DNA from 2 places in the Lactobacillus taiwanensis genome. Region 2 is predicted to be linked to the other one. Evidence: riboswitches for the same ligand, from Rfam matches in the RefSeq annotation. Region 2 holds a riboswitch; the other holds the start of a gene.
The links. Region 2 has a riboswitch for lysine ahead of lysA (diaminopimelate decarboxylase). Riboswitches for the same ligand answer to the same signal wherever they lie in the genome.
Positions count from the first base shown of each region.

Region 1: linked by a shared signal. The riboswitch ahead of H1A07_RS00455 (ABC transporter substrate-binding protein/permease) and the one ahead of lysA (diaminopimelate decarboxylase) in region 2 are both predicted to bind lysine.

Region 1 is NZ_CP059276.1:90,627-94,056, reverse strand. It holds gene H1A07_RS00470 (TerC family protein) at 1-97, shown strand, start outside; gene H1A07_RS00465 (DUF488 domain-containing protein) at 94-456, opposite strand; gene H1A07_RS00460 (DNA-3-methyladenine glycosylase) at 534-1,160, shown strand; lysine riboswitch at 1,208-1,381, shown strand; gene H1A07_RS00455 (ABC transporter substrate-binding protein/permease) at 1,493-3,106, shown strand; gene H1A07_RS00450 (amino acid ABC transporter ATP-binding protein) at 3,096-3,430, shown strand, end outside.
Region 2 is NZ_CP059276.1:255,099-258,528, forward strand. It holds gene H1A07_RS01220 (aspartate kinase) at 1-1,175, opposite strand, end outside; lysine riboswitch at 1,331-1,512, shown strand; gene lysA (diaminopimelate decarboxylase) at 1,606-2,910, shown strand; gene dapD (2,3,4,5-tetrahydropyridine-2,6-dicarboxylate N-acetyltransferase) at 2,929-3,430, shown strand, end outside.

The DNA.
Region 1 (3,430 bases), 160 kb from region 2:
CGACGCAATTTTTGCTGGAATTGTTTTTGGCACAGTTATCATAACAATTATTTTTCACTATATACGTCAAAACGTACATGGCAAAAAAATGCCTTAATTTAATTGACTATCAACAAACTCTTTAAGTACAACCGCTTGGTTGTGCTTTTTATTTTTCGCACCGTACAAAAATAAAACATTTCCTTTGGCTAATTTTTCTTTTACATCTTTAACAAAAGCTGCTGTGACTGGATTCGCCTTCAATTGAGCTATATACTTAGACTTGAATTCAGGATATTTATCATCTTCATGATTAAACCATTTTCTTAGCTCATTTGTTGGACCAATTTGTTTGTCCCATTCATCTAAATGCGCTCTCACCTTACTCATCCCTCGAGGCCATAAACGATCTACTAAAATTCGATATCCTTCAGGTTGTTCATGATCATATATCCTAATGACTTTTATTTCACTCATTTTTACATACTCCTTTTAAATAAAATATATTTACTTTCAATTATGAGTGTACAACTTTTTTAGAAAGAAGAACTAACATGAACTACAAAGACTTTTTTACTAATAGATCTACTAGCGAAATTAGCAAAGATCTATTAGGACGCACTTTATCCTTTAACAATGGAAAAGAAATTTTATCGGGTACAATTGTTGAAGCAGAAGCTTATGTTGGCGTAAAAGACCGCGCTGCACATTCTTATGGCGGGAGACGAAGCCAAGCAAACGAAGGCTTATATCGACCAGGAGGCAGCCTATACATTTATTCGCAAAGACAATATTTTTTCTTTGATGTTGCTTGCCAAGAAGAAGGAGAGCCACAAGGAGTTTTAATCAGAGCAATTGACCCAATAACTGGAATTGAGACAATGACTAAAAATAGAAATGGAAAGACTGGCCGCCTTCTGACTAATGGGCCTGGTAAAATGATGCAAGCCTTGGGTATCACAAGTAGAAAATGGGACTTATCTCGTTTAGAGGATTCTCCTTTTGATATTGACATTAATCATAAACGCAAAATCGAAAAAATTATTGCTTTGCCAAGAGTCGGAATTAATCAATCAGATCCAGAATGGGCTCAGAAGAAATTAAGATTTATAGTTGCGGGAAATCCTTATGTTTCTGACATTAAGAAAAAAGATATCAAAAAAAATCATGGCTTTATTTGACAAAAGATTAAAAATCGTTTAGTCTTTTTATCAGTTAAATAAATTCCCAATGCAATAGAGGTTGCAAGAGTCACAAGATTTATTTGAGCACACGAATGCAATGATAATAAGTTTTAGGATTATTGCCGAAACAAATTTTCTTTCGTGAAGTTAATTTGTTGGGATGTAAGAGCATATCTTACATACTGTCCTGGTCGGCCCCAGGGAGCGCTATATGATTTGGTTTAATTACTGATGATTTTTACAAACCTCGTTGTTTTTGGTAAACAACGAGGTTTTTTCGCTTTTATTGTATTGGCTTTATTTGAAATAATTTTTGGAGGTATTTCAAAGTGAAGTCAAAAATAAGATGGTTTAGTGCTTTATTAGCCTTAATTTTAAGTTTAGTGATTGGTTTTAGTTTTAATTCTAATCAAACTCAAGCGGCTAAAAAAGAAGCGCCTTTAAAAATTGGTATGGAGGCTAACTATCCCCCATACAATTGGACTCAAACAACAGACAAAAATGGCGCTGTTCCAATCGACGGCTCTAAGCAATACGCAAATGGATACGATGTTCAAATTGCAAAAATCATCGGCAAAAAATTACATCGTAAAGTTGTAGTAGAAAAAACTGAATGGGATGGTTTATTACCAGCTTTAACTTCTGGAAAGATTGACTTAATCATTGCTGGTATGTCTCCTACTGCTGAACGTAGAAAAGCAATCAACTTCTCTAAACCATATAGAAAAAGTACTTTCGTAGTTATCACAAGCAGAAACGGAAAATTTGCTCAAGCAAAAGGTTTAAATGATTTTAAAGGCGCAAAATTAACTGCACAACAAGGTACATTACACTATGACCTGATTAAGCAACTTCATGGTGCTAAACGCGAACCAGCAATGAGAAGCTTTTCTGCAATGCGTCAAAGCTTACAATCAGGTACTATTGACGGTTATGTTGCAGAAGATATTGAATACAAAAGTTACAAGACAGTTAACCCTAACATCGTTGCCGTTAACTTAAACAAAATGCAAGGTTTCAAAGTTGATCACGATGATTCAATTACATCAATTGGTGTTAAGAAAGGCAATACTGAGTTACTTAACCAAGTTAATAGCATTTTAAATGGTATTTCTAATAAAAAGCGCGACCAATTAATGGCTGATGCCGTAAAAGAACAACCTCAAGCTGGGGGCAACAAGAAAGAAAATTGGTTTATGTCAATTATGCATCGCTATGGTTCAATGATCCTTGGCGGTGTTGGTATGACACTTCTTCTTGCCTTAGTTGGTACTATCGTTGGTTTCTTCATTGGTTTACTTGTAGGTATTGTTAGAACTATTCCAACTCCTAAGTCTGCTGGTAAAAAGTGGGGCCTAAAGATAGTTGATTGGATTTTAGCTGTTTATATTGAAGTATTCCGTGGAACTCCTATGATGGTTCAAGCTGCTGTTATCTACTACGGAATTGCCCAATTATGGCACCTCAACTTAAACCGTACTGTAGCTGCTTTAGTAATTGTTTCAATTAATACTGGAGCTTACCTAGCCGAAGTTATTCGTGGTGGTATTAATGCCACTCCTAAAGGTCAATTCGAAGCAGCTTCTGCAATCGGTATGACTCACTCACAACAAATGTGGCATATTATTTTACCTCAAGCCATTAGAAATTGTTTACCATCTATTACTAACGAATTTATTGTTAATATTAAGGATACTTCAGTATTAAGTATTATCTCTGTTTCAGAATTGTTCTTTGTTGGTACAACTGTTGCCAGTCAAACATTCCAATTCTTCCAAACTTACTTCATCATTTCAATGATCTACTTAATCTTGACATTCTCTATTACTAGAATCTTTAACTTCATTGAAAAGAAACTTGAAGGTCCAAAAAACTACAATTTAATGGCTAACCAATTACAAGTAGAAGATCCAAAGGAGACTGGATTTGAACATGAACAATAATAACGAAGAAAATATTTTACAAGTGCAACATTTACAAAAAAAATATGGTGACCACACAGTATTAAAAGATATTTCTTTTAATATCAACAAGGGGGAAGTAATGACCATTATTGGACCATCTGGTGGTGGTAAGTCAACCATGCTTAGATGTATCAACCTTCTTGAAGAACCAAGCAGTGGAGAAATTTTATTCCATGGCAAAAACATTCTTGATCCTCATTTTGATCGTAACCAATTTCGTTCAAAGGTTGGAATGGTTTTCCAGCAATTCAATTTATTCAATAATAAAAACGTGCTTCAAAACTGCATGATCGGCCAAGAAAT
Region 2 (3,430 bases):
ACGACCATGATAATAGCGTAGTCATCAATCCATTCTAGTTGATCAGGATTAATTAAAGATTGAATTTCATTGCAAATTAAATCAATTAGTTGATCATTTAAAAATTGACGATTGAAAATAATAGTAATGTCATCAATTCCAGAAGGCATGTGTTCATATGGAATATTGTGTTTATAAAGTATTTGCAAAATTCGTAACGTAAAGCCAGCTTCTTTATTGAGTAAGTATTTATGCAAGTAAAGAGCAGAGAAGTGTTTTTGGCTGGCTACGCCCGTCACTGGATTAGTCGGTTTAAATTTTTGATTAGGAACAATTAAAGTGCCTGCATTTTTAGGGTCGTTAGTATTTTTTACGTTAATTGGAATTTTTCCTTCAATTGCAGGAATTAGAGCTTCATCATGAAAAACCGAAAATCCAGCATACGATAATTCTCGCATTTCACGGTAAGTCATTTGTTTAATTGAATCGGGATGTTCAATAATGCTAGGATTAGCTGCAAATATTCCATTAACATCAGTGAAATTCTCGTATAGATCAGCATGTAATCCGCGTGCTAAGATTGCTCCTGTAATGTCAGATCCACCTCGAGAAAAAGTTGCAATATGTCCCGAAGGAGTCAGTCCAAAAAATCCAGGAAAGACTATATATTCTTCTGAAGATAACTCAACTTTATCAAGATTGATATAGGTTTCAGGACTGACAATAGCATCGTTTGGTTCGCCAGTTACAGTTAGGCCGACATCAAAAGGATCGAGAAATTTAGCTTTTAGCCCCTTTTTGTTTAGGATCATTGTAATCAAACGAGCGTTCAAGCGTTCACCATGAGCTTTGAAAGCAGCAATAAGATAATCATCAGTTGGATAAATTTGTGTTGGTAAGGATAATAAAGCATTTTTAAGTTGCTCAAGTTCTTTATCTTCAACTTGAAAATATTTACCAATATCTTGATAACGACTAAAAATCTCATCTACGATTTGTTTGAAATCCTCATGATTAAGAACTTTTTTAGCATATTTGATTAAAAGATCGGTAACTTTGGTATCGGAGTTTTTTCTTTTACCTGGTGCGGAGACTACCATTACTTGCCGACTAGGATCGGCTAAAATAATATTAATTGCTTGATTGACGCTCTTTCCGGTAGCTAGTGAACTGCCACCAAATTTTACTACTTTCACATTACTACTTCCTTTAGATTTATTTAAAACTATTTTTGATAGCTTTAGTTAAAATATTTTAATTGCAAGTTTAACATTATTTTTAAAACTTGCAATTAAAATTAAAGATTCATGTAAAAGCTTGACTGTGTTTTTAATAAAATATACAATTTAATTAAATTCGAAGAGGCGCAACTGACAATAGTAGCAATTATGAGTTTGGCAAAACTATGATTAATTGTGAAAGGGAAAGTTGCCGAAGTGATAATATCTTGCCGAAATATTATTTGCTGGGTTGTAGTTTAAGAGACTGCAAACTGTCGCGAAAATCAAAATTCGCGGAGCGCTATCGATCATAAGATTAAAAGCTTTTTTAGTCCATTGTTTGTTTAGCGCAAACAATGGACTTTTTTGTTAGCGCTTCTACTTTTTTAGAAATGTAGGTAGAAAGATGAACTCGCAAGTAACAAATCAAATTAATCAAGTAGGTCATTTAACTATTGGTGGTGTAGATAGTATAGATTTAGCTAGAGAATACGGGACACCACTTGTTGTGTACGATGTTAATCAAATTCGTCATCAAATTAGAGCTTTTAAGAAAGTTTTTGAAGAAGAACAAGTTGATTATGCTGTGAGCTATGCCAGCAAAGCCTTTGCGGCAATTGCAATGTATCAAGTAGCAAGTGAAGAAGGTGCATCTACGGATGTTGTATCTGCTGGAGAACTTTATACAGCACTAAAGGCTGGCTTTCCAATGGAGCGTGTTAGTTTTCATGGCAATAATAAGTCTAAAGCAGAATTAGAAATGGCCGTAAAAAATCATGTGGGCAAGATTATGATTGATAATTTTTATGAGATTGACTTACTTAATGAAGTGCTAGAAGAAAATAATAGTGAGATTAATGTCATGCTTAGAGTTACGCCAGGAATTTCAGCTCATACTCATGAATATGACCAAACCGGTCAAGTTGATAGCAAATTTGGTTTTGACATTGAATCTGGTCAAGCAGATTTGGCCTTAGAAAAAGTTTTAGCTAATCCGCGAATGCACATGCTTGGATTACATGCTCATATTGGTTCACAAATTTTTGAGTTGAATGGCTTTGAAATGGCAGCGTCCAAACTAATCGAAATTGCAGTTTCTTGGCGTGAGAAACATGACTATACTGCCCAAGTTATTAATGTGGGTGGCGGTTTTGGGATTAAATATGTTGCTGAAGATCATCCATTAAAGCCAGAAGAATTTGTTAAAGCAATCATTAAAACAATTAAAAGTGAAGCTGCTAAAAATAATTTTCCAATTCCTGAGATTGATATTGAACCCGGACGTTCAATTGTTGGTCCGGCTGGATACAATTTATATACAGTAGGCAGTAGGAAAGATGTTCCTGGCCTTATTCCTTATTTAGCAGTTGATGGAGGAATGGGCGACAATATTCGTCCTGCACTTTATCAAGCAAAATATGAAGCTATTTTAGCTAATGATCCTAGAAAAAAGACTATTCAAAAGGTTCACCTTGCTGGTAAATATTGTGAGTCTGGAGATATTTTGGCTGATGCAGAACTTCCAGATGTAAAGCCAGGAGATATTTTAGCGATGCTAGATACAGGTGCTTATGGTTATTCAATGGCTTCAAATTATAATCGAAATCCTCGACCAGCAGTTGTATTTGCTGAAAATGGTCAGGCTCAAGTTGTAATTAAACGTGAGTCTTTAGTAGATCTAGTTTATTTAGACCAAAGCTATAATGTTTAATTTAGAAAAGAGATTAATATGACGAAATTAGATGCACAAAGTATTATCAACTACATTGGCAATGCTCCTAAAAAGACCCCTGTTAAGGTATATCTTAAAGGACAATTAAGTGAAATTGAATTTCCTGAAGGTATTCAAACATTTATTGAAGATCATAGTGGTGTGATTTTTGGAGACTGGAAAATAGTTAAGACAGTCTTAGATAATAATAAAGATAAAATAGTCGACTATGTGATTGAAAATGATGCTAGAAATTCCGCTGTTCCCTTGCTTGATTTGAAAAAGTTTAATGCTCGCATTGAACCAGGAGCAATTATTCGTGATCAAGTTGAAATTGGTGCAAATGCAGTCATTATGATGGGTGCCATTATCAATATTGGTGCTGAAATTGGTGATAACTCAATGATTGATATGGGTGCTGTTTTAGGTGGACGTGCAATTGTTGGTAAGCACTGTCATATAGGTGCAAATGCCGTGCTTGCGGGTGTAATTGAACCAGCTTCAGCTCAACCAGTCAGAA